2 regions of the Pseudomonas sp. MS01C9 genome follow, and region 2 is predicted to be linked to the other one. Evidence: riboswitches for the same ligand, from Rfam matches in the RefSeq annotation. Region 2 holds a riboswitch; the other holds the start of a gene.
The links. Region 2 has a riboswitch for cobalamin ahead of cobO (cob(I)yrinic acid a,c-diamide adenosyltransferase). Riboswitches for the same ligand answer to the same signal wherever they lie in the genome.

Region 1 (14,254 bases), 2.3 Mb from region 2:
CCAGCATGGCAGAGCAAGACTTTTTCGAGGCGCTGATGGAGCCGTCGTTGCACAGGAAGGTATCGCCATCACACCCGGCGATACCACCCTTGCGTCCGGAACACGGCGTATTGGCGGCGAAGGCTGATGCAGACAGGGACACCAGGAGAATCGCGATAGCGATGCGAAGCGGGCCGGACGTTCCGTGACAAAGGTTCATGACAGCATTCCTGGCTGATCGATGGCCCGATGATATCACGCCATCAATACTGCGCTACCGCCCGCCGAATCTCACCCTGGACAACATCCGCAGGTCACCCTCGCGGTAATAGTCATCACTCCAACTGTCATCTACCGCCAACGGCTTGACCTGCTTGAGCGCAAGTTTCTTGGCGAAATAACGGAAGCGGTAATGCTCGTAGAAACGCAGCAGCTCCAGTCCGTAGCGGTCGGCCAGGTCGGTATCGCCCTGGATGATGAGGTAGTTCTCATCGTTGCCACTGCTGGCCGCGGCGCTCAGGTTGTGACTGCCGCTGATGATGGTGGGCGTGTCGCTGGTGAAGTCGGTGACGACGGCCTTGGTGTGCACCAGCAGGTTGCCTTTCTGACCTTTCTTGTTTTCCTTGAGCCAGCCCTCCAGGCCGGTATTGAGCAGTGCCGTGGCAGCGAACTCAGCGGTGCGGTCGGCATGGAAACCGGTGATACGGCTGGTGGTGTTCTGCAGGCCATAACGCAAGATGTCGTCGTTGGGCTGGCCGAGCAAGGCATCGAGGATCCGATCGGGCAGGACAAAGGCGGTGACGAACAGCAGGTCCTTGCGCGCCGCCTCGATGATGTCGACGAAACGATCAAGGTCGCCCCCTCCCGTCCGTGGAGAGAAGCCGACGAACAGCGGCTCCCCGGGCTTCATGGGGTTGTTGCGGTTCAGCCACTCACGCGTGGCATCGACATCATCGGGGGCCTCCCAGATCTGTTCGAACACCTGGCGGTAGCTGTCGCTGACCCGTGGGTCGTCCAGCACATGCACGACATTCGCCTGGCGATAAACGCCGTTGGCGGTGAAGTTGGTGCTGCCGCACAACACGGCCTCCGGCTGCAACGCCCCGCGGTCATCGATCTTGCTCAGCACGATGAACTTGTCATGGAAGATGTTGTGGGTGACTCGCCCGCGCTTGTTGGCCGGCGGCAATCGTTCCAGGTTGGCTTCGTTACGCAGTGTGGTGTCGTCGCCCGGTTCGGCGTGGTACAGCACCCGCACCCGCGCGCCACGGGCAAACGCGGCATTGACCGCATCGACGATCACGGGCAACTCGTATTCGTAGATGGCCACATCCAGCGCCCAGGTGGCGTCCAGCGCCCGGTCGATGAAGCCGGTCAAGCGTCCCAGCAGGCCGTTCTCCAGCCAGCGACGCGGCGCGTCGGGCCAATCGTCGATGGACAGGTGCTTGTTGGCATCGATCAAGGCGTCCAGCTCGGGGAACTTGCGCTGGAAAGCCTGGCTGGCGGCCACCGCACGATTGAAGATGACCCGCTGGTTGGCGGGCATTGCGTCGTCGCTGGTGATGGTGACTTCCAGCGACTCCCCCAGTTGCGGTGCCTTGTAACTGCCATAGGCCAGGTGCACCCGATAATGAAGCGTCACCCCAGGGTTGACGGCGTAGTCGGCCCAGCGAAATTTCTGCAACGGGGCCTTGTCGCTGGGCGTGGCGTGGAACTGGGGAAAGGTATGGGCCGTGTCGGGAAAGGTCAGGCTGTTGAACAGGAACAGCCAGGGTTTGTCACCCTGCTGCTTCTCGATGGCGAAACCCAGCAAACCCTTGCGCCGTGATTCGGCCAGGTCCATGGCCAGTAGCACACCGTTGGTCCCGGCATAGGCCTTGACCCGGAAATCGTCCTGGGCATTGGTGACGAGTACGCGCATGGTTCACTCCTGTGGGGGGCTGCTTGAGCATAGTGCAGTGAAACGGGTCAGGTGGGCAGGTCATGGGAACCGAGGGGATGCCATCGCGAGCAAGCTCGCTCCCACAAGGGCCCGGGGTGTTCATCATTCATGTGTTCACAACAAAACCCGTGTAGGAGCGAGCTTGCTCGCGATGGGGCCCTGACAGTCACAGAACCTTTCAATCAGCCTCATCGATATGCCGATACTCAGCCTGCAACTGCCCCGCCAACTGCCGGGCCCGGCCCAGGCGGATCGGGCCGCGCTCGATGTCGATCAACAGGCACGGACAATCCAGGGGCGACAGCGACAGCCCCTCCTTCACGCGCCCATCGGTCATCACCAGCACCCGCTGTCGCTCCGCAGGGAAGCGCTTGCGCCGGGCCGTCAACCAGCGTCCGGCCTCGCTCAACGCAGCCAGCAACGGCGTACCGCCACCGGCGCCCAGGCCATCGAGCCAGTGGCGCAGACCCGCCGAGGCCTTGAGCCCTTGCACCTGCCAGTTCGGCTGCGTGCCACTGGCCGTCAACAGCGCCAGGCGGGCCCGCTGCCGGTAGGCGTCGTCGAACAATTGCGCCAACAAGCCTTTGCCGTCGCTCAAGGCCCGATGACGACGGGTCGAGGCCGAGGCATCCACGATCACCAGCCAGAGTTCGTGAGGCGCACGGTGACGCTCGTGCCAACGCAGGTCCTGGCGCAAGCGTGGACGCCCCTCGAGCAGGGTCCTTGGCCAATTCACCGCGCCGCCAGACGCCGTTTTGCTGCGGCCCTGGCGCCCCTGCTCCAGGTGCCCTGCCCGGGGTCCGGCATCCGCCCCCGCGCTGGCACGAGGGCGGATGCCTAGGGCTTTTTTGGCCACCCCGGCACGTCGCGTCGGGTACCGGTCGGCAGTGCCCGGGGCGGCAGATCCCCCCACTGGCCTTGGCCTCCCCGGGGTTCGGTTGCGCGCTCGCCAGGCGCAGGCGGCGGGGAAGGCGCAGCGGCCGGATCCGTCCGTTCGCGCCGACGATGACGCAAGGCAAATTCAGCGACCGCGTCGATGTCGTCGACGGCGATGGCCTGCGCGCCGCGCCAAGCGGCATGGGCACGGGCGGCACGCAGCCAGACCAGGTCGGCGCGCAGGCCATCGACCCCAGCGGCAAAACAGCGCTCGGTAATCAGCGCCAGGGACGCATCGTCCAGGGCAATGGCCGGCAACAGGTCGCGGGCCTGCTGGCAACGATCGCGCAGGTGCTGCTGGGCCTGCGACCACTCGGCGCAGAACGCCACCGGATCGCTGTCGAAATCCAGCCGCCGTCGAATGATCTGCCCACGCTCCGCCGGTGCGGTATGCCCGTGGAGCGCCACGTTCAGGCCGAAGCGATCGAGCAGTTGCGGGCGCAGTTCGCCCTCTTCCGGGTTCATGGTGCCGATCAGCACGAAACGCGCCGGATGCCGATGGGAAATGCCGTCGCGCTCGATCACGTTGGTACCGCTGGCGGCCACATCCAGCAGCAGGTCCACCAGATGGTCGGGCAGCAGGTTCACCTCATCGACGTACAACACACCACCGTCGGCCTTGGCCAGCACGCCGGGGGAAAACTGCGCCCGACCCTCGCCCAGGGCCGCGTCCAGATCGAGGGTGCCCACCAGTCGCTCTTCCGTGGCGCCCAGGGGCAAGGTGACGAACTGACCGCTGGCCAACAGGTCCGCCAGGCCCCGGGCCAGGGTGGACTTGGCCATGCCCCGCGGCCCTTCGATCAGCACGCCGCCAATCCTGGGATCGATGGCGGCCAGGCACAGCGCCAGCTTCAGGTCATCGGCGCCGACCACGGCGCAGAGGGGGAAATGGGGTTGGGTCATATCTGATTCTCAAGGGTGGTCGATAACGTCAATACGAACAGAGTACCTGGCCGGCTGGCTGGACAATCAGCCATCCTCCTCGATGTCCAACAGCAAATTCTCCAACGCTTCGCGATACTCCCCCGGGTCCTGCCACATCCCTCGCTGCTGGGCTTCGAGCATGCGCTCGGTCATGTCCCGCAGGGCATCGGGGTTGTGCTGGCGAATGAATGCCTGGGTGTGCGGATCGAGCAGGTAGGCATCGGCCAGCAATGCGTACTGGTGATCATCGATCAACTGCGTAGTGGCGTCGAAGGCGAACAGGTTGTCCACCGTCGCCGCCAGTTCGAACGCACCTTTGTAGCCGTGGCGCTTGACTCCGTCGATCCACTTCGGGTTGACGGCCCGGGAACGGATGACGCGGTTGAGCTCTTCTTTCAGGGTGCGGATCCTTGGCAGGTCCGGCTGGCTGTGATCGCCATGATAGCTGGCTGCGGTTTCGCCGCTGAGGGTCTCCACCGCCGCCAACATGCCGCCCTGGAACTGGTAGTAATCGTTGGAATCGAGCAGGTCGTGCTCGCGGTTGTCCTGGTTCTGCAGCACCGCTTGCACCTGGCTCAGGCGTCGGGAGAACTGCTCCCGGGCGGCGGTGCCTTCATCGCTGCCGCCATAAGCGTAGCCGCCCCAGTTCAGGTAAACCTCGGCCAGGTCTTCGCGACTCTGCCACAGGCGACCGTCCACGGCGCCCTGCACGCCGGCGCCATAGGCCCCGGGCTTGGCCCCGAAGATCCGCCAGCCGGCCTGGCGCGCTGCCACTTCCGGATCCAGGCCCGACGCTGACAGGGCTTCGCGTTCTCCACGGACCTTGGCCGCCAGGGGGTTCATGTCATCCGGCTCGTCGAGGGCGGCGACAGCCTGGACCGCGGCATCGAACAGGCGGATCAGGTTGGCGAACGCGTCGCGGAAGAAGCCAGACACCCGCAACGTCACATCGACACGCGGCCGGTCCAGCAGGCTCAACGGCAGGATCTCGAAATCATCGACCCGCTGGCTGCCTGTGGCCCACACCGGCCGCACGCCCATCAGGGCCATGGCCTGGGCAATGTCGTCGCCGCCGGTGCGCATAGTGGCGGTGCCCCACACCGACAGGCCGAGCTGGCGCAGGTGATCACCGTGATCCTGCAGGTGCCGCTCGAGAATCAGGTTGGCCGATTGGAAGCCGATCCGCCACGCCGTGGTGGTGGGCAGGTTACGCACGTCCACCGAGAAGAAATTGCGCCCGGTGGGCAGCACGTCCAGGCGCCCGCGACTCGGCGCACCGCTTGGCCCGGCCGGCACGAAGCGCCCGCCGAGGGCATCGAGCAGACCGCGCATTTCCGCCGGACCGCAGGCATCCAGGCGCGGCGCCACGACCTCGCGCAGGTGCTCGACAATGCTGCTCACCGTCTCCCAGCCTGGCACGTCCAACCCCTCGACCGCGCCGTCCAGGGCCCGTTCGATCAACTGCGCTGCGAACAGCTCCAGGCGTTCGCGGGTATCGCCGACGGTACGCCAGGCCTGGTCGCTGACCTGACACAATGCCTGCGGACGACCGCCGCCCCAAGGCTCGGCCAAGGCGCAATCCAGGGGGTCGAAGCCCAGCTCGAACGCCCTGGCCAGGGCCCGCAGCAGACTGGACTGCGCACCCTTGCCGTCGCCACGGGGAATGCGCAACAACGCCAGCAACGTGTCGATGCGCAGCCGCCCGGCAGGGGATTGACCGAAGACATGCAGCCCGTCGCGGATCTGCGACTCCTTCAAGTCGCACAGGTAGGTGTCCAGGCGCGGCAGCCAGATCGCGGCGTCGGCGTCGCTGTCCAGGGCCGCGTCAAGTTGCAGCTCGCGATCGATGTGGGTCTCGCGCACCAGGCCGAGAATGTCCCGCTGCAGCTCCCGGGCCCGACGCGGATCCAGCAGTTGCGCCTCGTAGTACTCGTCGGCCAGCAACTCCAGGTTACGCAACGGCCCGTAGGTTTCGGCCCGGGTCAGGGGCGGCATCAAATGATCGATGATCACCGCCTGGGTACGGCGCTTGGCCTGGGCGCCCTCGCCCGGATCATTGACGATGAACGGATAGATGTTCGGCAACGGTCCCAGCAGCGCGTCCGGCCAGCAATTCGCCGACAGCCCGACGCCCTTGCCGGGCAGCCACTCGAGGTTGCCGTGCTTGCCGACATGAATGACCGCATGGGCGCCATAGGCGTGGCGCAGCCAGAAATAGAACGCCAGGTAACCATGGGGCGGCACCAGGTCCGGGTCGTGGTACACCGCGCTCGGATCGACCTGATACCCCCGGGCCGGCTGGATGCCGACGAACGTCAGGCCCAGGCGCAGGCCGGCGATCATCAGTCGCCCCTGGCGAAACATCGGATCCTTGTCGGGGGTGCCCCAGCGCTCCAGCACGGCCTGGCGGTTGGACTCGGGCAACGCATCGAACATCGCCCGATAGGCATCGAGGGACAGGCTCTGGTGACACGGACGCAGATCGAGGCTGTCCAGGTCGTTGCTGACCCCGCCGAGCAATTGCTGGATCAGCGCCGTGCCGCTGGCGGGCAATTGCGCTGGCAGCGGATAACCCTCGGCATGCAAGGCGCGCAGGATGTTCAGCGCCGCCGCTGGCGTGTCCAGGCCGACGCCGTTGCCGATGCGTCCATCCCGGGTCGGATAGTTGGCGAGAATCAGGGCTACACGTTTTTCCGCGTTGGGCAGACGCGCCAGGTCGGTCCAGCGCCGCGCCAGCTCGGCAACGAAATCCATGCGCTCGGGCACCGCCCGGTAGCAGACCACGTCGCTCTGGCTGAGCTCACTGCGCCAGGCCAGGTCCTTGAAACTGATGGGGCGACTGATGATCCGCCCGTCCAGCTCCGGCAAGGCAATGTGCATCGCCAGGTCCCGCGGGCCCAGGCCCTGCTCGCTGGCACGCCAGCCGGGCTCGTTGTCCTGGGCGCAGATCGCCTGGATCACCGGAACGTTGCGACGAAACGGGCGCAGGTGCGGTGCTTCGGGACTGGATTGGGCAAATCCCGTGGTGTTGAGGATCACCCCGGCCTCTGCCTCGTCGAGCCAGTCCTGCACCATGGCCAGGCAACCGGGCTCCTTGAGGCTCGCCACGGCCATCGGTAGCGGGTTGAGCCCCGCCGCTTGCAAACGCTGGCAGAACACATCGATGAACGCGGTATTCGCCGCTTGCAGGTGGGAGCGATAGAACAGCACCGCCGCCACCGGTTGTCCGGCCTGCCAGTCGGCTCGCCAGTCAGCGAGGCTGGCCTGGTTGTGCGTGGGGTGATAGATCGCCGTGCGTGGCAGGGCCTGCGGTTCGCCCCATGGATAATCGCGACCGAACCATTGGCTGGCGAGGTTATGGAAAAGGTCCAGGGCATTGCCCAGTCCGCCCTGGCGCAAGAACTGCCAGAGACGGTCGCGGTCCTCGACGGGGACGTTGCTCAGGTCGCTGAGTTCCGGATCAGGACGATCGTCCCCCGGCACCAGGATCAGCTTCACCCCGCGTCCGGCCAATGCCATCAGCCGTTCGATGCCGTAGCGCCAATAGCCGATACCGCCGTGCAGCGACAGCAGGATGACCTTGGCGTGGCGTAGCACGTCTTCGAAGTACAGGTCCACCGAGGCGTGGTTCTGCACTTGCATCGGGTTGGCGAGGCGAAACTCGGGATAATCGCCTGGCAACTGCTTCGCCGCTTCGGCCAGCAGCGCCAGGCTGGAGTCGCCACTGCACAGGATCACCAGCTCGGCGGGGGTCTGCCCCAGGTCGGCAATGTTGTCATCGGACACAAAACCGCCGGGCTGGGTCCTGAGCAGGTGCATGGGTCAGGCGCCGAGGGCGGCGCGCAACTGCGCTTCGAGCAGCCCGGCATCCAGGGCCTGGCCAATCAGGACCAGGCGAGTGACCCGCGCTTCATCCGCGCCCCACTGGCGATCGAAATGCTTGTCGAAGCGCGTACCGACGCCCTGGACCAACAGCCGCATCGGCTTGTTCGGAATCGCCGCGAAGCCTTTGACCCGCAGCACGCCGTGCTGGACCACCAGTTGGGTCAGGGCATCGAGCAACAGACTTTCGTCGGCCTGGGGCAGCTCGATGGAGATGGAGTCGAAGGCGTCATGATCGTGGTCGTCATCGTCGCCGTCGTGGTGATGGTCGTGATGGCTATGGCGGCCGTCGATGTGCTCTTCGGAACCTGCGCCGAGGCCGATCAGCACATCCAGGGGCAGGCGTCCGCTGCTGGCTTCGATGACCTTGACTGCCGGCGGCAGCTCTTCGGCCACCTCCAGGCGGACCTTCGCCAGGTCGCCTGGGCTGATCAGGTCGGCCTTGTTGAGAATCACCAGGTCGGCGCTGGCCAGTTGATCGGCGAACAGCTCATGCAGCGGTGACTCGTGGTCCAGGTTCGGATCGAGTTTGCGCTGGGCGTCCACCTGGTCGGGGAAGGCGGCGAAGGTACCGGCGGCCACGGCCGGGCTGTCGACCACGGTGATCACCGCATCGACAGTGCAGGCACTGCGGATTTCCGGCCATTGGAAGGCCTGGACCAACGGCTTGGGCAGGGCCAGGCCGGAGGTCTCGATCAGGATGTGATCGAGATCGCCACGCCGGGCCACCAGTTCGCGCATGACCGGGAAGAACTCTTCCTGGACCGTGCAGCACAGGCAACCGTTGGCCAGTTCGTAGACGCGGCCGTTGGCCTCTTCCTCGGTGCAACCGATGGAGCACTGCTTGAGGATCTCGCCGTCGATGCCCAGTTCGCCGAACTCGTTGACGATCACGGCGATACGACGCCCCTGGGCGTTGTCGAGCATGTGCCGCAGCAGGGTGGTCTTCCCCGAGCCGAGGAAACCGGTGACGATGGTGACGGGAAGCTTGGCCAGTGTTTTCATCGGATGCCCTTTGGCAAGGTGGCGGGCAAACGGGACGACAACCGCTGGCACAGGCGTGCGCGGAAGATTTCGCCACCGGATCACCCCGCCCGGTTTTAGTGAGAATCTGTGTCGAGGCAGGTCTCCTGGCTGACGGTGGGCCAGTCATCCGACTGGCAATTGCTGCGCCTTCCCGCGCACCCCGGATAAAGGGCATGCACAGTGGCCTTGCAGAAACATCACCGTTCACAGTTGCGGGGGCAGCCGCGGCTTGGACCGCGTTCCCTTCTTAGCTTCGGCGCAGGCCGAAGAACCTCGAAGGCGCAAGGCTACGCAGGGTGTGGGGACGGGTCAATCTCCGCAAGTAAGTTATGCGGTGTCCTTACCGCCGCCATCGCGAGCAGGCTCGCTCCCACATTGGATCCCGCAGCCCCCCCTGTGGGGGCGAGCTTGTTCGCGACGGGCTGCGCAGCGGCCCCCTGTGCATTGACGGCCCCGCCCCACCCATGCTCTCCTGTGCGCCTAGTTACGGGTGCCCTTCACAGGGTGAAACGGGAAACCGGTGAATCGTGTGCTTTACTCCAAAGCCACGTCAGTCCGGTGCTGCCCCCGCAACGGTAAGCGAGCGAAGCGTCTGAACCACTGTGTCCCCGGACATGGGAAGGTGACGCTTGCAGGCCAGGCACGAGCCCGGCACCTCGCGAGCCCGGAGACCGGCCCATGACTCAAGCATCAACAAACCCGCGGTGGGCGGGCGCTGTTCGAACCTCGGCGGTCTTTCGCCCGGGGTCTCATTGCGCTCGCATCCCCCACGGAACAAAAACAGAGGGAAGCGCCATGTCGACCATCAGCAGCACCGCCCGCACCGCCAGCAGCACCACCACCCTGAGCCAACGCCTGAGCGCCGCGATCCTGGCTTCGATCCTGGGTGCGGGGCTGGTCTATTTCGCCGGCTTCTCTCACATCGAAGCGGTGCACAACGCCGCCCACGATACCCGCCACAGCGCCGCCTTCCCCTGCCACTGAGAACTGACGACATGATCAAGCGTATCGCGCAGACCGCCGGTTTCAGCGGCTTGCTGGCCGCCCTGCTGCTGACCCTGTTGCAGAGCTTGTGGGTATCGCCACTGATTCTCCAGGCGGAAACCTTCGAGAAGGCTCCGGCGTCCGAGGTCCATGAGCACACCGACGGCGTTGCCCACACTCACGATGCCGAGGCGTGGGAGCCGGAAGACGGCTGGCAGCGCGTGCTGTCCACCACTGGCGGTAACCTGGTGGTCGCCGTGGGTTTTGCCCTGATGCTCGCGGGCCTGTACACCTTGCGCGCACCGACTCGCACCTCCCAGGGCCTGCTCTGGGGCCTGGCCGGTTACGCCACTTTCGTCCTGGCACCGACCCTTGGCCTGCCCCCGGAGTTGCCCGGCACCGCGGCGGCCGACCTGACCCAGCGGCAGATGTGGTGGATCGGCACTGCGGCGTCCACGGCGGTGGGCATCGCCCTGATCGCCTTCGGCAGGCATTGGCTGCTCAAGCTGTTGGGGGTCGCGACCTTGCTGGTGCCTCACCTCATCGGCGCGCCACAACCTGAAGTCCACTCGATGCTGGCGCCCGAAGCCCTGGAAAGCCAGTTCAAGATCGCCTCCCAGGTCACCAACATCGCCTTCTGGCTGGCCCTGGGCCTGATCAGCGCCTGGCTGTTTCGCCGTGACGGTCAAGCCCACCACGACACATGAGCACCGGGTCGATACTGGTGATCGGCCTGGGCTGTCAGCGCGGTTGCCCGGCCAGCACGCTGCGGGCCTTGCTCGAAGAGACGTTGTTGGCCCACGGCATCGAACTTCACCAAGTGCGGGCCCTGGCCAGCATCGACCTCAAGCGTGACGAGCCCGGGCTGCTGGAACTGGCCGGGCAACTGGCACTGCCGCTGACGTGCTTGAGTGCCGAACAGTTGGCCGGTTACGAGCAGCGGCTCAGTCATCGCTCCGAGATCGCCTTCGAGCGAACCGGTTGCTACGGCATCGCCGAAAGCGCCGCCCTGGCCTTGGCCGACCAATTGGGCACGAAACCCGCAACCCTGCTGATCCCTCGTCAAACAAGCCCCATGAGCACGTTGGCATTGGCGGTCGTGGCGTAAATCCCGATAATCGCCGTCCAGGATCATGAGCGATCTTCATATGGGCGACGCTCACCCCACCTTCCACAGGAGCCGGTCATGACCGTGTACTTCATCGGCGCCGGCCCCGGCGATCCGGAACTGATCACCGTCAAGGGCCAGCGCTTGATCCGCAGTTGCCCGGTGATCATCTACGCCGGCTCCCTGGTGCCGAGCGCCGTGCTCGATGGCCATTGCGCCGAACAAGTGGTCAACAGTGCCGAACTGCACCTGGAACAGATCGTCGGGCTGATGGAAACCGCCCACCGCAAAGGTCAGGACGTGGCCCGGGTGCACTCCGGCGACCCGAGCCTGTACGGCGCCATCGGTGAGCAGATTCGCTGCCTGCGGGCACTTGGCATTCCATTCGAGATCATCCCGGGCGTGACCGCGACCTCAGCCTGCGCAGCCCTGCTGGGCAGCGAACTGACCTTGCCGGATATCTCCCAGAGCGTGATCCTCACCCGTTACGCCGATAAATCCCCGATGCCTGCTGGGGAAGAACTGGGCAATCTGGCACAGCACCGGGCGACCATGGCGATTCACCTGGGGGTCAATCACCTGGAAAAGATCGTCGACGAACTGCTGCCCCACTACGGCGGCGACTGCCCGATTGCGGTGATCCACCGGGCGACGTGGCCGGATCAGGATTGGGTGGTGGGGACGTTGGCGGATATCGCCGGGAAGGTCCAGGCCAAGGGTTTGCGCCGAACGGCGTTGATCCTGGTGGGACGGGTGCTGGGCAATGATGTGTTCAGCGAATCGTCGCTGTACCGCGCCGGGCATGCGCATCTCTACAGGCCTTGACGTAGCCAACCCAGATCCCACAGGGACGGGGGTACAGGCTGACGGCAGAAACTATTGTGGCGAGGGAGCTTGCTCCCCCGCCACACACAATCCGCGGCGAACACGTATTCAGTAGTAGGCGTTTTCTTTCTGCGTATGGTCGGTCACGTCGCGCACGCCCTTGAGCTCCGGGATGCGCTCGAGCAAAGTGCGCTCGATGCCTTCCTTGAGGGTCACGTCGGCCTGGCCGCAGCCCTGGCAGCCGCCACCGAACTGGAGCACGGCGATGCCGTCTTCCACCACATCGATCAGCGACACCTGGCCGCCGTGGCTGGCCAGCCCTGGGTTGATCTCGGTTTGCAGGTAGTAGTTGATGCGCTCATTGATGGGACTGTCGGCGTTGACCATCGGAACCTTGGCGTTCGGCGCCTTGATGGTCAGCTGGCCACCCATGCGGTCGGTGGCATAGTCCACCACCGCGTCGTCCAGGAACGCTTCGCTGAAGGAATCGATGTAGGCGGTGAAGCTCTTGAGCCCCAGCGCGGTGTCTTCGGGCTTTTCTTCACCTGGCTTGCAATAGGCGATACACGTCTCTGCGTACTGGGTGCCAGGCTGGGTGATGAAGATGCGGATCCCGATTCCCGGGGTGTTCTGCTTGGACAGCAGGTCGGCCAGGTAATCGTGGGCGGCATCGGTAATGGTTATGGCGGTCATGGGAACTCCTCGCAGGCTTGCCGGCAGTTTACGCCAATCAGGGCGCCGGACAAAGTCCCAGTATTTTTGTCGGGAAAGCACCCGGCGCCGCAAGGTCTGCCGCCGGGCGCGCCCATCAGAGGTTCTGGTAGCGATTCATATCCAGCACCCCCTCCTCCAGGGGCTCCGTTTCCTGGATATAACGACTCAGATCGTGGAAGTAGTACCAGAATTGCGGGTGACTGCGACGAATGCCCCAGCGCTCGACAATCCGCTCGAAAGCCTGGGGATCCTCGGCATGCTCCATGGCCTCGACGAACGCCGGCACTTGCCCGGCCGGGATGTTGAACATGAAGTTGGGGTAGCTGCTGAGCACGCCGGGGTACACCGTCAGGGTGTCCAGCCCAGGCTGGTAACGCATCGCTTCACCCAGCAGGAACGCCACATTGCTGTGGGCGCGGTTGCGCAGCAGGCTGTAGACCTCCCGCCGGCCACCGGCGGTCTCGATGCGCAGCATGGTCGCCTCGGGCAAGTGGTGGATCACGCCAAGCCCCGCTGCCGGCCTTGAAACCAGGCGACTGAGGGCCTGTTCGGCGCTCTGCAGGTCCGGGTCGATGTTCGGACGCGAGCAATAGGCGCCGTCGCAACGATTGATCGGGTCGGGCCGCGCGTTCAGCTCTCCGTAACGGAGCAGCAATTGCCGGGCGAAATCCCGCTTGGGGTCACGCTCGTCAAGCTTGAGCGCGGTCGGCTTGTCGTTGTCGATGGCCTCGTAATCCAGCCACATCTTGAATTTGCCGCCGGACTGGTACCAGTCATCCAGGTAGCCTTCCCGCGAATCGGCAGGCATCAGGCGCAGGAAGTTCTGTTCCGCGCCGTTGCGGATCAGGTCGAAGTAGAGCCGGGTCTGGGCCTGGTGGGAAACATTGCCGAACACATCGAAATTGACCGCCAATTGATAATAGGTGCGCTCCAGCAACGGGAAATCGAACAGCCACAAGGTTTGCGGCACGTCGCCAATCAGGCCCTTGGTGACCGAGGCACTGTCGAAGTGGCGAAAAATGCTCAGCAAGGCGTTGTCATTGCCGGCCCACAGGCTCGACCAGCTCGGGGCCGGCACATCGGCGTAATTGTCCCGCCGCAACGCTTCGTACTCGTTGCGCTTGTCGCGGTAATCGAGCCACAGGCTGAGGACGCTGCCCACGTCATCGTTCTGCCCTGGCATCGCCAGCAACGGCGTGGCCTGGCCGCGGTAGTTCGGGTCGGTGATATAAAGGTCATGCTCTGGGGCCTGGAACAGGGCCCAGAAGTTGTCGCGAATCACATCCGTGGCGATCTGGCCCCGGCACACCGGGCCACGGATGAAGGTCCGGACGAAATACTCGGCGCTGTCAAGCATGAACTGGTAGCGAGCCTGGGCCGGGATCGCCTCGAAGGTGGAGAACGGATTGGAACGGCGCTCCGGCCCGTAGCCCGGCAATGCCGTGACCTGCCAGTCGCCCTTGTAGAACAGGCTCTTGATCCGCGCCATCCTGGCCGCGCTCAACCCATAGGTGATGTGCGTCTTGTGCACGATCACCCCCTGCACCGGCCAGAGGCGGTAATAGAACCGGGTGCCGGGGTCGTCGTTCGGGCGTCGGGTGTTGATCAGGTCGATCGGCTGGCCGGACGGTGTGCGCGAACGCACCCACTGGAAGAAATGCCCCCGCTCGCCATCCTTGAAGTAGATGTGGGCCAGGAACCAGTGCTCGAACAGCCAGCGGGCAACCAGGCTTTCACGGGCGCCGGGGGCGTTGAGCAGGTTCTCCCATTGCAACACTTGCAGGGCTTCGGCGGCGCTTGGAGCCAGGGCTTGCTGGTCGACAGGCGCGCCGGAGGCCAGCCAACGCTGCAAGGTCTGGTATTGCTGGTCGGTCAGGCCCGTGACGGCCAGGGGCATGCCTTCCCTGGGGTGCGCCGCAGCGTATTGATCGAAT
Region 2 (14,254 bases):
GGTTTCGCCCAAGGGTACTGCGATCCAGGCCCATGGCCTCGGCCAGGGAGGAAATGCTCGGCTGGTCCAGGCGTGCCAGGTTGTTCAACAGCGAATACTGGGCAACGTTGATGCCGAAACCGTCGAGGGCTCCGTCGTAGTACCTGCTGACGCCCCGGGCGGCACGACGCAGGTTGATGCATAGACATTGGGAAGGAAGCATGATGCGTGTATATACCCGCGACTAAGTGAATGCAAATTTTAATTTGGCGAGGATGCCTGCGCAGCGAAGCGAAATGAATCCCTTGTCAATCAAGACCAAGTACGGATCAGGCCAATGCCAAGCCCACCAGCACGGCCATTTCCAGCAGCTCCAGCAACGCCCCGGCCGTGTCTCCAGTGCAACCCCCGAGCCTGCGCAGCATCATGTGCCGCAGGCCGATAAACACAGCAGTCGCGATGATCGATGCCAGGATCCCCGTCCACCCCGCCAGCAGAACACAGCCCAGCACACTGATCGACAGCACTTTGCAGCCCGCGTCTCGTGGCAAGTGATCGGCGAGTGCCTGGCCCAATCCGCCAGCTCGCACGTAAGGCGTACTCAGGAACAGGCCCAGCAGCGCACAACGTCCCAGAACCGGCGCGATGATCAGGGCAACGGCCTGGCCTTGCTCGATCAGCGCCAGCAGCGCAGTGAACTTGAGCAGCAACACCAGTGCCAGCGTGATCACGGCAATGGGGCCGCTGCGGGGGTCCTTCATGATCGACAGCGTACGCTCCCGGTCGCCAAAACCACCGAGCCACGCATCGGCGCTGTCGGCCAGACCATCCAGGTGAAGGCCGCCACTGAGCAGCACCCACGCCGTCAGCAGCAGGGCTCCGTGAAGCAGTGGCGGCGCTCCGGACAGCGCAGCGCTGAGGATCCACAGCAATGCGCCGAACAACGCCCCCACCAACGGATAGAACAACAGCGACCGACCGAGCTGCGTCGGCTCGGGCATGCCGGGCAGACGAACCGGCAGGCTGCTGAGAAACTGCAAGGCGATCCAGAACGACAACATCGTCAGGTCATCTCCGCCAGAACCGGACCGGAGGACACGCGCAGTGAAAACAGCGCGCCATGGGCCACTTCGACGTTGAGCAACTGCTCCCGTGGCAGCCCCCGGGCACGAGCCAGCAGCAAGCGCATCACACCGCCATGACTGACCAGCAGGACGCGCTGCCCCGCATAGGCCGCATGCAGACGGTCCACCGCCGCCAGGACCCGTGTCGAGAACGCCAGTACCGGCTCGCCGTCGGGCGGGGTGAACCGGTAGGGATCGGCCCAGAACTGGCCCAGTGCCTCGGCATCAGTGTCCATCAACGCCGCTGCGCTGCGACCTTCCCAGGCGCCAAAATGCAGCTCTTGCAGGTCTTTTTCCAAGTGCACCGGCACGTTGAGCCGGGCGCCGAGTTGTTCGGCGAAACGGGCACAGCGCTGCAAGGGTGAACTCACCAGCCGATCCCAGGGCCCGCCTTGAGCGACGGCCGTGTGCATCTGCTCCCACCCCTTGGCCGTCAGGGCATCGTCGAGACTGCCTCGCAGCCCGCCTCCCAGCTCGGTTTCGCCGTGACGCAACAGGTCCAGGCGCAAGGTCATGCCGGGCGATCCGCCACGGCGGCCTCGGCAAACGTCGCCATCTGCCCGTGCAGGCCACAAGCCAGGCGCAACAGCGGCACCGCCAGCGCCGCGCCGCTGCCCTCGCCCAGGCGCAGGCCCAGATCGAGCAGCGGTTCGGCTCCGAGGGTTTCCAGCACATGGAGATGCCCTGGCTCGGCACCGCGATGGGCGAACAGAAGCCATGGCCGGCAGCCCGGATTGAGCCGCACCGCCACCAATGCCGCGACACTGCAGATGAAACCGTCCACCAGCACCGCGACACCTTGTTGGGCACAGGCCAGGTAGGCACCGACCAGCGCTGCGATTTCAAAACCGCCCAGGTTGAACAGCGTCTGCAGCGGGTCGTTGCCCTGGGCACCATGCAACGCCAGGGCGCGTTCGATGACCAGCGCCTTGCGGCTGATACCCGCCGCGTCCAGTCCCGTACCCGGCCCCACCAGGTGAGCCACCGGGCAATCCAGCAAGGCGCAAGCCAGGGCGCTGGCCGCGGTGGTGTTGCCGATGCCCATTTCGCCACCGATGAACAACTGCGTGCCGACCTCGACCGCGCGCGCCACGCTGTCGTGCCCCGCTTGCAAAGCCTGCACGCCCTGCTTCGGGGTCATCGCCGCGCCATGGAGAAAATTCGCGGTACCAGGCCCGACCCGCAGATGCCTGACACCCGCCAATTCGAGCGACGGCGTCACCGTGCCCAGGTCCACCACTTCCAGCCGGGCCTCCAGTTGCCGCGCCAGGACACTGATGGCCGCGCCGCCGCTGACGAAGTTGAGCAGCATCTGCCCGGTCACTTCTTGAGGGAAGGCTGATACGCCCTCGGCCACGACTCCATGATCGCCGGCAAAAATCGCGATCCAGACTTGATCCAGATTCGGCTTGACCTGCCCTTGCAACCCCGCCAGTTGCACCGCCACCGACTCCAGCCGGCCGAGTGAGCCGGCCGGTTTGGTCAGCTGTTGCTGACGAGCGGCGGCCTGTTCCAGGACCTGGGTATCGAGGGGCTTGCAGGGGTCCAGCCACCAGCGGTGAGTCATGACGCAGTACCTTTGAGAGTCAGGGGCAGGCCGGCGACGGTCAGCACGACACGCTGACACCGTTCGGCCAAGGCTTGATGCAGCCAACCGGCTTCATCGACATAACGGCGAGTCAACTCACCCAGCGGCACGACACCCATGCCGGTCTCGTTGCTGACAAAAATGATGTCGCCGGGCAGCGCAGCAAGGCAGTCCAGCAGCGCATCGCGTTCTGCATTCAACCGCTCGGCGTCGTCGAGCATCAGCAGGTTGGTCAACCACAGGGTCAAGCAATCCACCAGCAGGCATTGCCCGGGTGCGGCGTTTTCCTGTAGCACCCGGGCCAGGGCCAATGGCTCTTCCACCAGCGCCCATTCGGCCGGGCGACGGGCGCGGTGCTGGGCGACCCGTGCGTTCATCTCGCCGTCCAGGGGTTGGCTGGTGGCGATGTAGGTCACGGGTAATTGAGTGTCCGTGGCGAGTTTTTCCGCCAGGCGACTCTTGCCGGAGCGGGCGCCGCCGAGGATCAGTTGGAGCATGAGTCATTACCTTTATTTGGCGGTGTGGCGACTGGCGCCATCGCGAGCAAGCGCGCTCCCACAGTTGATCCTGGGGGTTCATGAATTCTGTGGTCATCAGAAATCCAATGTGGGCGCGAGCTTGCCCGCGATGAGGCCGGCACAGCCACCCTAGATCCCGCAGAGTTCACGCAACAACCCAGTGTCCAGATGCCGCTCCACCAGATCCGCCAACCGCTCGATGTCCCGCTCGCGCAAGCCGTGGTAATCCACTGCCTGCACATCCTGTAGCCCAGCCCAGCGCAACAACGCACTGCTGGCCTGGGGAGATTCGAACAGTCCATGCAGGTAGGTGCCGACAATCTGCCCATCGAGACTTTTCGCGCCGTCGCAACGGCCGTCTTCCAAGTACACCGCTGCGTTTTCCAGGGCCGGTCCAGTGGTCACCCCCGCGTGAATCTCATAGCCGCTGACCTCAGCCTCTTCCAAGGCCAATCGCCCGCGGACATTACGCAGTTGTTTTTCGTGCTCCAGCGTCGTTTCAAAGGCCAGCAAACCCAGCCCCGCACTGGAGCCCGCCGCGCCCTCCAGCCCCAGCGGGTCGTGGACCTGCTGGCCGAGCATCTGCAAACCACCGCAGACCCCCAGCAGTTTGCCGCCATAGCGCAAGTGGCGTTGGATAGCCGCCTCCCAGCCGTTGGCACGCAAATAGACCAGGTCGCTGCGCACGCTTTTCGAACCGGGCAGGATGATCAGGTCGGCCGGCGCAATGGCCTGGCCAGGGCCGATGAATTGCAGGTCCACCTGCGGGTGCAGGCGCAACGGATCGAAATCGGTATGGTTGCTGATGCGCGGCAACACCGGCACCACCACCTTGAGCACCTGCCCGACCTTGTCGGCCTGGCGCTGGTCGAGGCCATCCTCGGCCTCCAGGTGCAGATCCGTCACGTAGGGCAACACGCCAATAACCGGTTTGCCGGTACGCGCCTCAAGCCAATCCAGGCCCGGCTGCAGCAAGGCGATGTCGCCGCGAAATCGGTTGATGACGAAGCCTTTCACCCGCGCCTGCTCGCTGGGCGACAGCAATTCCAGGGTGCCCACCAGATGGGCGAAGACCCCGCCGCGATTGATATCGGCGATCAGCAGGACCGGGCAGTCCACCGCTTCGGCAAAGCCCATGTTGGCGATGTCGCCGGCCCGCAGATTGATTTCCGCCGGCGATCCCGCACCTTCCACCATCACCACCGGATAGGCCTCGCTCAACCGCCGGTGAGAGGCCAATACCGCTTGCATCGCGATGGCTTTGTAATCGTGATAGGCAACGGCGTTCATGGTGGTCACGGCACGCCCATGGATGATGACCTGGGCCCCGGTGTCGCTGTTGGGCTTGAGCAGCACCGGGTTCATGTCGGTATGGGGCTCAAGGCCTGCGGCCTGGGCCTGTACCGCCTGGGCGCGCCCGATTTCGCCGCCATCGGCGGTCACCGCGCTGTTGAGCGCCATGTTCTGCGGCTTGAACGGCACCACGCTGACGCCCTGGCGGCGGACCCAGCGGCACAGCGCCGTCACCAGGGTACTTTTGCCGGCATCGGATGTGGTGCCCTGCACCATCAAAGTGGTCATGGAAGATCCTTGGTGTAGGCCTCTAATGCCTGTTCGAGGCGCAGGAATTCTGCATCGTCGGCTGCAAGCCCGAACCGCAGGCTGCTGTTGTGGGAAAACAAGCGCAGGAGAATGCCGCGGCGGGCCATGAAATCGTGAAGCATCTGGGCATGCTCGGTCACCAGCCACTGGAACAGCCCGCAGCCGCCCTGGGGCTTGAAGCCATGACGCTCCAGGGTCAGCGCCAGGCGCTGGCTGGTGACTTCACAGCGCTGTCGCTGGCGGACCTGAGCGGCATGGTCCAGCAAACAGGCCTGCCCCAGCACCCGCGTCGGCCCGCTGACGGCCCATGGCCCGACCTGTTCGGCCAACAACCTGAGCAAGTGCCGCTCGGCCAATACAAAGCCCAGGCGAACTCCGGCCAGCCCAAAGAACTTGCCGAACGAACGCAGCACGATCAGACCGACCTGATGGGCATGGGCCGCCAGGCTCAGTTGCGGCGTGACATCCATGAACGCTTCATCGACCACCAGCCAGCCACCGCGCTGGGCCAGCCGGGCATGCCAGTCGAGCAGACGCTCCGGGCTCAGGCTCAGGCCCGTGGGGTTGTTCGGGTTGACCACCACCAGCACATCGAGGCTGTCGAGGAAGAAATCCACTTCCGCTTCCAGCACTTCCCGCACGATGTAGCCACTTCGGCGCCAGGCCTCGGCGTGCTCGGCGTAACAGGGCGACAGCACGCCGACCTTGCCGGTGCGGCGCAGGCGGGGCAACAACTGGATGGCCATCTGGGAACCTGCCACCGGCAGCACATGCTCAGCGCCGTAATAATCGCGGGCCGCCTGTTCCAGCCCATCATCCGCCTCAGGCAGCCGGGCCCAGGCGCGCAGTGGAATCGCCGGAACCTCGAACGGCCAGGGCGCCAGGCCGCTGGACAGATCGAGCCATTGCGCCTCGGCAATACCGTATTGCCGGGCCGCGTTGCGCAGGCGCCCACCGTGCTCAAGCATAAAACTCGGCTCCCAGGCAGAGGATCAGCAACCACAACCATACGCCGCGCTGGACCAGTTGCCAGCCGCGATCGATGGAATCGGCGCTCGCCGGAACGCCCTCGCCCAAAGGCGGACGCTGGTGCAGCTCGCCGTGGTAAACCGCCGCGCCTCCCAGCTCGACCCCAAGCGCCCCGGCACCGGCCGCCATGACGGGCCCGGCGTTGGGGCTGTCCCAGGTCGGCCCCTGGCGACGCCAGCACCGCAGCGCCACTCGGGTTTTCCCCAGCAACGCGTAGGTCAACGCCACCAGCCGCGCCGGAATGTAATTGAGGCCATCATCGATTCTGGCCGCAGCCCAACCGAACCGCTCGAAGCGTTCGTTGCGGTAGCCCCACATCGCATCGAGGGTATTGCTCAAGCGGTACAACACCACGCCGGGCGCGCCGGCCACGGCGAACCAGAACAAGGCGGCGAATACCGCGTCGCTGCCATTCTCCAGCACCGATTCGGTGGCAGCGCGCGCGACAGCGGTTTCGTCCAGCTCACGGGTCTCACGGCTGACCAGATAGCCCACCCGCCGACGCGCTTCGTCCAGGTCCCCACTGCGCAACGCCCGGGCTACCGGCTCGACATGTTCCCCCAGGCTGCGCAGCCCGAGGGCGCAGTACAAGGCCAGGATGTCCACCAGCCAACCCACCAGGGGGGCCCAGGACAAGGCCGTGGCCAGCAAGGTCAACGGCACCACGGCGATGAACCACGCCGTGACACCGTGGCTGCGCCAGCCGCGCCCGCCCCCGTTGAAACGTTGTTCGATGCGATCGGCAAATCCGCCGAACGCCACCAACGGATGCCAGCGTCGAGGTTCGCCCAGCAACGCATCCAACGCCACCGCAGCAGCGCTGAGCAGTGCCACGCTCATGAGCTCACGCCCCAACGGTTTTCATAAAGCAGTTCATTGAGCGGCCTCGATTGCGCCCAGCCCTCCAGGGTGAGCATCGGAGCCGGGTAAAAGCTCTGCACCGGCCCCAGGCACAGAATCGCCAGGGGCTTGGCGCCGACGGGCAACCCCAGCAGGTCGGCCAGGGCCTGGGGCTCGAACAACGACACCCAGCCCATCCCCAACCCTTCGGCACGGGCGGCCAGCCACAGGTTCTGGATGGCGCAGGACAGCGAGGCCAGATCCATTTCCGGCAAGGTCCGACGCCCGAAGATATGCCGCTCGCGATCATCCATCAACGCGGCCACCAACACTTCGGCGCAGTCGTCGATGCCTTCGACCTTGAGCTTCATGAACTCATCGCTACGCTCGCCCAGGGCCTCGGCAGTGCGAACACGTTCCTCTTCCACCAACTGCCGGATATTGCCGCGCAGGGCGCGGTCACTGATGCGAATGAATCGCCACGGCTGCATCAGGCCCACGCTGGGAGCCTGATGCGCCGCTTCCAGCAGGCGCCGCAGCAAGGCCGGCTCAACCGAGCCACCTGCGAAGTGGCGCATGTCGCGGCGCTCGGCGATGGCGCGGTAGATGGCGTCGCGTTCGGCCTGGGAGAAAGCGTTGTCGGTCATGGCCTTTTCGCGAGCAAGCCCGCTTCCACTGGAGTCAGGTGATCGAACGTGTTCGCGAAGGCGGCCTCGGGGACCGGCGCGAACAGCGCGGCGATCGCCCTCGGGTTTGATGGAAAATAGAAGTGAACATAGGAAGCCGTCATCCGCCCCTGCCGGAAAACCGCCTCGGCTCCACGCCCGCCATTGGGACTCTGGCCACGAGCGATCGGCGCAACATCGGTGCTGGTCAGCGAATGATGGTAGGTATGGCCCCGCAAGGTGCCTTCCGGCAGCTCCACCGCTTGCAGGGCCAGGGCCGCCAGGCGTTTCTGCATCTGCGCCTCGCCGGCCAGCAGGCCCAGCAGCTCGGCGCGAGTACCTTCGACATCGGTCAGCGAATCCAGCAGGTACAACATGCCGCCGCATTCGGCCAGCAAGGGCTTGCCAGCCTCATGGTGAGCCCGGATCGCCGCCAGCATCGACGCGTTCCGGGCCAGGGCGACATGGTGCAGCTCCGGGTAACCGCCAGGCAGGTAGAGGCTGTCCGCTTCGGGCAGCGTCGTGTCATGGATCGGAGAGAAAAAGCTCAACTGCGCGCCCATGGCCCGCAGCAGGTCGAGGCTTGCGCCGTAGGTGAACGCAAACGCTTCGTCCCGCGCCACGGCGATACGGACGCCGTCGAGCCAGGGTTGCACGGCCACCACCTCGGGTGCGGCAAACGTCACGGCCGGCGGCAGCGTCACTTCGCAACTGCTCGCCAGGGCCTCGGCGGCAGCATCAAGGCGCAGATCCAGGTCATTCAGCTCACTGGCCTGGACCAGGCCGAGGTGACGGCTGGGCAATTCGATACCGGTTTCCCGGGACAACGCGCCGTACCAGCGCAGCCCTTCGGTCAGGCTGCCTTCGAGCAGTTGCGCATGCCGCAAGGTGCCGACCCGGTTGGCCAGCACCCCGGCAAACGGCAGGTCCGCTTGATAACGCGCCAGGCCCAGGGCCAGGGCGCCGAACGTCTGGGCCATGGCCGTTCCGTCGATCACCGCCAGCACCGGTACACCGAAATGCCGCGCCAGGTCGGCACTGGACGGGGTGCCGTCGAACAGCCCCATCACGCCTTCGATCAGGATCAGGTCCGCCTCCCCGGCGGCTTCCCACAACAGCCGTCGACTTTCCTGCTCGCCGACCATCCACATGTCCAGCTGATAGACCGGCGCGCCGCTGGCGCGCTCCAGGATCATCGGATCGAGAAAATCCGGACCGCACTTGAATACCCGCACCCTGCGCCCCTGGTTGCGATGCAACCGGGCCAGCGCGGCGGTGACGGTGGTCTTGCCCTGCCCCGAGGCAGGGGCTGCGATCAGGACGGCCGGGCACTGGCGGCTGTGCATGCGGGCATCGCTCACAGCTCGACACCCTTCTGCGCCTTGATGCCGGCCTGGAAGGCGTGCTTGATCATGCCCATCTCGGTGACGGTATCCGCCAACTCGATCATTTCCGGCTTGGCGCCACGCCCGGTCACCACCACATGCTGCATGGGCGGGCGGGCCTGCAGGTCGCTCAGCACCTGGTCCAGGTCCAGGTATCCATGCTTGAGGGCGATATTGAGTTCATCGAGCACGACCAGGCCGATGGACGGATCGCCCAGCAACTGGCGCGACACCGCCCAGGCGGCTTCGGCAGCAGCGATATCGCGCTGGCGGTCCTGGGTTTCCCAGGTAAATCCTTCCCCCATCACATGAAAACGCACCTGCTCCGGGAAGCGACGGAAAAACAGTTCTTCCCCGGTGCTGTTGCGCCCCTTGATGAACTGCACCACGCCGCATTGCATGCCATGCCCCATGGCCCGCGCGAGCATGCCGAACGCAGAGCTGCTCTTGCCCTTGCCGTTGCCGCTCAGCACCAGCAGCAGGCCGCACTCGTTCGGCGCGTTGGCAATACGCTCGTCGATCACGGCTTTCTTGCGCAGCATGCGCGCCAGGTGACGTTCGTCGCGATCGGACGCATCGGAAATGGGGGAACCGGTCATGGGGAGGCCTCCGTTGGGACTGGATAACGGCGGGCGGGCACAAAAAGAGACGGCAACAAGCCTGGCATCGCCCACCGTGACGCCGTTGAATGGATCAGGCCGGTCTCCGGGCTCATGAGCGGCGTGATGCCGGGCTACCCGCCTTCCCACGTCCTTGGACGCAGTGGCTCATGGGCAGCCTTGACTCATTTACCGTTGCGGGGGCAGCGCCGGGCTCGCATGGGCTCACCGGCTTCCCTGTTTCACTTTGTCGGCCTGCGGCCACAAAGCACCTGAAACAAGCCGCGAAGGTTAGAGGGTTGGGGCAGGAGCGTCAATTAAAGCCACCGCGGGCCGGGCGTCGCTTATTGGCCAGGATCAATAAAATGACGTCAATGTTGTGCCATGATGCGGCAAATGATATCAAATGGACATTACCACCCGATATCACAAGAACAACAGGGGGCAACGCATGCAAGGCATGATCATCAGCAATCCAAAACTGGAGTTCCTGCGCCCGATGCTCGAACGCTGGTTCGACTGCATCGATCGCTACAACACCGTGCGCGGGGATAACGACACGCCGTACTGGTTCGACGAAAAAGCCAACCTGGGATTGCTCTCGGCAGCGGCCTGGATGGCCGAGATGGTCACGCTGCAGGACGCCCCGACCCGCAAGCAGAATGAAGAAGGCGAACGCAACGCCAGGGCCCACCTGTTCATTGCCGGTACGGATGAGCGCGCCTTCATCCAGGCCACCCAGCGCTGGCCAAAGGTCAAGAGCCTCAACCTGACCCAGCCCTTGCTCGAAGCCACCAGCGACGCCAAGCGCATCAGCTACGCCAGCGACCTGAAGCTGGGCTGCCTGTTCGTCGCGCCGCAAAAAGCCCAGCAAAGCACCACGCCCGAAGAGCTGCAGGACATGGTCGATGAACTGCAGAAGGAAAACTCCTGCGCCGTGGCCTGGTATTTCCCTTACGCCTACCGCAAGTTGCGCAACGAGGCCGGTCATTATCATCCGGGGATCGCCGTACTGTTCAAGCAGGCCCACGGCTGACGGGTGGAACCATCGCGCGTCTACGCTTCTCTATGAATAACCACATGCATTCATAGGGAAGCCAGCATGCTCAAGCCGCCTCATCTCCTGACCATTGTCCTTGCCGCAGGGCTTGTCGCTTGCGGCGAATCGTCCACGCTGCAAGTGTCCGATGGCACCGGCCCATCGCCGAAGCTGCCGGAACCGAACAAGACCCTGATCCCCACCGTGAACATCGCCGAAGCTGTCGGCTGGCCGGACGGCGCCAAGCCGACGCCGGCCCAGGGCCTGCAAGTGAAGGCTTTCGCCGAAGGCCTGGATCATCCACGCTGGCTCTATGTGCTGCCCAACGGCGATGTGCTGGTAGCCGAAACCAATGCCCCACCCAAGCCAGACGATTCCAAGGGCGTGCGCGGCTGGGTAATGAAAAAGGTCATGGGTCGCGCCGGCGCCGGAGTGCCAAGCCCCAATCGCATCACACTGCTGCGTGACGCCAATCACGACGGCATCGCCGAAACCCGCACGGTTTTCCTGGAGAACCTCAACTCGCCGTTCGGCATGACCCTGGTGGGCAATGACCTGTACGTGGCCGACACTGACCGGTTGATTCGTTTTCCCTACAAGGACGGCGACACGCAAATCAAGGCGCAGCCCACCAAGGTCGTCGACTTGCCGGGCGGCACGCTCAACCACCACTGGACCAAAAACGTCATCGCCAGCCGCGACGGCAGCAAGCTGTACGTCACCACCGGCTCGAACAGTAACGTCGCGGAGAACGGCATGGAGGCTGAAGAAGGTCGTGCGGCCATCTGGGAAGTGGACCGCGCCAGCGGCAACCACCGCATCTTTGCCTCGGGCCTGCGCAACCCCAACGGCCTGGCCTGGGAGCCGCGCAGCGGAGCGCTGTGGACAGCGGTGAACGAACGGGACGAGATCGGCAGCGACCTGGTGCCGGACTACATCACCTCGGTCAAGGATGGCGGCTTCTATGGCTGGCCCTACAGCTATTACGGGCAGCATGTCGATACTCGGGTCGAGCCCCAGAAACCGGACCTGGTGGCCAAGGCCATCGCCCCGGACTATGCCGTCGGGCCTCACACCGCGTCGCTGGGCCTGACCTTCGCCGAGGGCAGCAACCTGCCCGCGCCATTTACCGAGGGAGCGTTCATCGGGCAGCACGGCTCATGGAATCGCAAGCCCCACAGTGGCTACAAAGTGATTTTCGTCCCCTTCAGTGCTGGCAAGCCGGTCGGGCAACCTGTCGATGTGCTGAGCGGCTTCCTGAACGCCGACGAAAAAGCCCAGGGCCGCCCGGTAGGTGTCGTGATCGACAAACAGGGTGGATTGCTGGTGGCCGATGATGTGGGGAACAAGATCTGGCGGGTGTCTGCCCAATAGCGCTGATCGCACTCTTCTGTGGCGAGGGGATTGATCCCCGCGGGGCTGCGCAGCAGCCCTAGAGCTTGAAATGCGGAGTTTTCAGGCCGATCGCATCCAAGCCGCTGTCTTTGGGGCTGCTTTGCAGCCCAGCGGGGATAAATCCCCTCGCCACAGGTCCTCGCTGGCCTGAAGATCTACGTCAGGGATTGCGTGCCAGATGCTCAGGCTGCAATACACGCTTGGCGCCCAGGTAAGCCTTCTGCCAATAGGCCTTGGACAGGCTATCGAGCTTGACCGTCCCACCGGTGGCCGGCGCATGCACGAAACGGCCCTCTCCGACGTAGATTCCGGCGTGGCTGACCTGGGAACCGCCATTGGTGGCGAAGAAAACCAGGTCCCCGCTCTGCAACGCATCCTTACCGACTTCCGGGGCTCGCATGCCGATCATTTCGCGGGTCGAACGTGGCAGGGAAATACCGGCCGCGTCGCGATAGACATAACCGATCAGGCCGCTGCAATCGAAACCCGAATCCGGTGTGTTGCCACCCCAGCGATAAGGCGTGCCCACCAGGCCAAGCGCCCGGAAGAGTACGTCTTCGGCGGCCGGGGACACGGGTTGCGAGGGAGCGAATACCACCGGAGCACGCACAGGCGCAGGGGGCGGGGTTCGACTGGCGCATGCGCTGAGCAGCGCGGCCAGGAGAAGGGTAGCGAGGCGGGCCGACGTCGACATATGCAGAACGATCCTGATCTGGATGCGGCTTTTTCCTGCCGGGGCATGAAAACAAATCCGCCTGCTGGAACGCAGGCGGATTGCCATCAATCAATGATCAAGGATTCTAGCGGCTATGAGGCAAACTTCAAGTAAGACTTTAAGTTTGCCTTACAAACTGTGCGCTTACTTGCGAGCGGTGACCACAGTCGGCGCCATGGCCAGGGCGCGCTTGGCTTCGATGAAGGTCTTGCTCCAGTAGCTGTCACCGAGGCTGTCGATGCGTACGCCACCGCTGCGACGGCTGCTGGAGTGGATGAACTGGTTGTCACCCAGGTAGATACCGGCGTGGCTGACACGTCCACGGCGCCCATTGGTGCTGAAAAACAGCAAGTCACCCGGCTCCAGTTGATTGCGAGCCACCAGCGGGGCATTCACGTTGATCATTTCGCGGGTGGAACGCGGCAGGTTCATGCCGGCCTCTTCGCGAAACAGATAACCGATGAAACCGCTGCAATCGAAGCCCGCCTCGGAGGTGCCGCCAAAACGGTAGCGGGTCCCGATCAGGGACATGCCACGCTCCAGGATGCTGTCGGCCAGCACGGGAAGCTGATAGGGCTTGTTGCTGGCGAAGGCCGCCAGCTCTTTGTCGGAGGCCACTTCTTCCTGGAACGCAACGGAGGAAGACTGGGCGGTAACGGAATTCTTGACCTGTGGTTGCTGCTCTTGCTGGGTCACTGGGGAGTGGGCAGCGCAACCGAACAACAGGGTAACGAGTGCGAGAGGCACGAGGGGTGCGAAGCGATTTAGCATGGGCACGACCGTGGCTGTAGTTGTAAAGATGGCGAGACTATGCCTTCTATCGACTTCATTTGCAAATTCAATCGATAAAAATGTGACTTCCCGGTTTTGCCATCACATCTAAGCGCTTAAGCCCATTTTGAATGTCGCGTGGCCTGCAACCCAGCAGGGCCGCGGGTTTGCTCGTGCGCAAAGCAGGCCAAGAGCCACTAGTCGGACAGGCTCTACCAGCCCAAGGTTTCTTTCAAGAAAGGAATGGTCAGCTTGCGCTGGGCTTGAAGGGAGGCCTGGTCGAGGCGCTCGAGCAACTCGAACAGTGCACTCATGCTGCGGGTGCCACGGGTAAGAATGAAATGCCCCACCTCATCGGTCAGATGCAGTCCGCGCCGGGAAGCGCGCAACTGCAAGGCACGCAGCTTGTCTTCATCGGAAAGCGGACGCATCTGGAAGATCAGCGCCAGGGTGAGACGAGACTTGAGGTCCGCCAGCTTTACCGGCAACTCCCGGGGAGACGTGGAGGCAGCGATCAGCAGGCGCCGACCACTGTCCCGCAACCGGTTGAAAAGATGAAACAGCGCCTCTTCCCAATCGGCCTTGCCGGCCACGGCCTGGAGATCGTCCAGGCAGACCAGTTCGTATTGTTCGAGGTTGTCGAGGATTTCAACGCCACGGTCCAGCAATTCAGCCAATGGCAGGTACACCGCCGGCTCGCCCAATTGCTCGAATCTCAGGCAGGCCGCCTGCAACAGGTGCGTACGCCCAACCCCATCCTTGCCCCACAGGTAGATCAGACTCTCGGTCCAGCCGGCGTCGGCTTCGCATAGCCGCTCGACATAGCCGAGTGCAGCGGCATTCGCGCCTGGGTAGTAGTTGATGAAGGTGGCGTCATCACGCAGACGCACACCTAGGGGCAACTGAATCGGTTTCATGCTGGCTGGACAGTTCCAAGGAACCGTTAGTGGCCTCTGTGTAAAGTTCGCAAAGTTTATACTCGTGAAGCAGACCGCACAATGCGCC

Region 1: another riboswitch for cobalamin. It lies ahead of AC1M7R_RS21775 (CbtB domain-containing protein); the one in region 2 lies ahead of cobO (cob(I)yrinic acid a,c-diamide adenosyltransferase).

The regions. Positions count from the first base shown of each region.
Region 1 is NZ_CM177073.1:4,765,921-4,780,174, reverse strand. Features, by position in the region: gene AC1M7R_RS21805 (YdcA family protein) at 1-199, opposite strand, end outside; gene AC1M7R_RS21800 (phospholipase D-like domain-containing protein) at 254-1,900, opposite strand; gene AC1M7R_RS21795 (vWA domain-containing protein) at 2,100-2,657, opposite strand; gene AC1M7R_RS21790 (magnesium chelatase ATPase subunit I) at 2,759-3,760, opposite strand; gene cobN (cobaltochelatase subunit CobN) at 3,827-7,600, opposite strand; gene cobW (cobalamin biosynthesis protein CobW) at 7,604-8,668, opposite strand; cobalamin riboswitch at 8,767-8,980, opposite strand; cobalamin riboswitch at 9,161-9,383, shown strand; gene AC1M7R_RS21775 (CbtB domain-containing protein) at 9,485-9,673, shown strand; gene AC1M7R_RS21770 (CbtA family protein) at 9,685-10,380, shown strand; gene AC1M7R_RS21765 (cobalamin biosynthesis protein) at 10,377-10,781, shown strand; gene cobM (precorrin-4 C(11)-methyltransferase) at 10,860-11,606, shown strand; gene nfuA (Fe-S biogenesis protein NfuA) at 11,715-12,299, opposite strand; gene AC1M7R_RS21750 (fatty acid cis/trans isomerase) at 12,415-14,254, opposite strand, start outside.
Region 2 is NZ_CM177073.1:910,855-925,108, forward strand. Features, by position in the region: gene AC1M7R_RS04220 (MarR family winged helix-turn-helix transcriptional regulator) at 1-202, opposite strand, end outside; gene AC1M7R_RS04225 (adenosylcobinamide-GDP ribazoletransferase) at 309-1,040, opposite strand; gene cobC (alpha-ribazole phosphatase family protein) at 1,043-1,618, opposite strand; gene cobT (nicotinate-nucleotide--dimethylbenzimidazole phosphoribosyltransferase) at 1,615-2,670, opposite strand; gene cobU (bifunctional adenosylcobinamide kinase/adenosylcobinamide-phosphate guanylyltransferase) at 2,667-3,188, opposite strand; gene AC1M7R_RS04245 (cobyric acid synthase) at 3,339-4,790, opposite strand; gene cobD (threonine-phosphate decarboxylase CobD) at 4,787-5,779, opposite strand; gene cbiB (adenosylcobinamide-phosphate synthase CbiB) at 5,772-6,680, opposite strand; gene bluB (5,6-dimethylbenzimidazole synthase) at 6,677-7,327, opposite strand; gene AC1M7R_RS04265 (cobyrinic acid a,c-diamide synthase CobB) at 7,324-8,691, opposite strand; gene cobO (cob(I)yrinic acid a,c-diamide adenosyltransferase) at 8,703-9,329, opposite strand; cobalamin riboswitch at 9,410-9,620, opposite strand; gene AC1M7R_RS04275 (hypothetical protein) at 9,781-10,365, shown strand; gene AC1M7R_RS04280 (PQQ-dependent sugar dehydrogenase) at 10,432-11,742, shown strand; gene AC1M7R_RS04285 (C40 family peptidase) at 11,924-12,457, opposite strand; gene AC1M7R_RS04290 (C40 family peptidase) at 12,623-13,249, opposite strand; gene hda (DnaA regulatory inactivator Hda) at 13,462-14,166, opposite strand.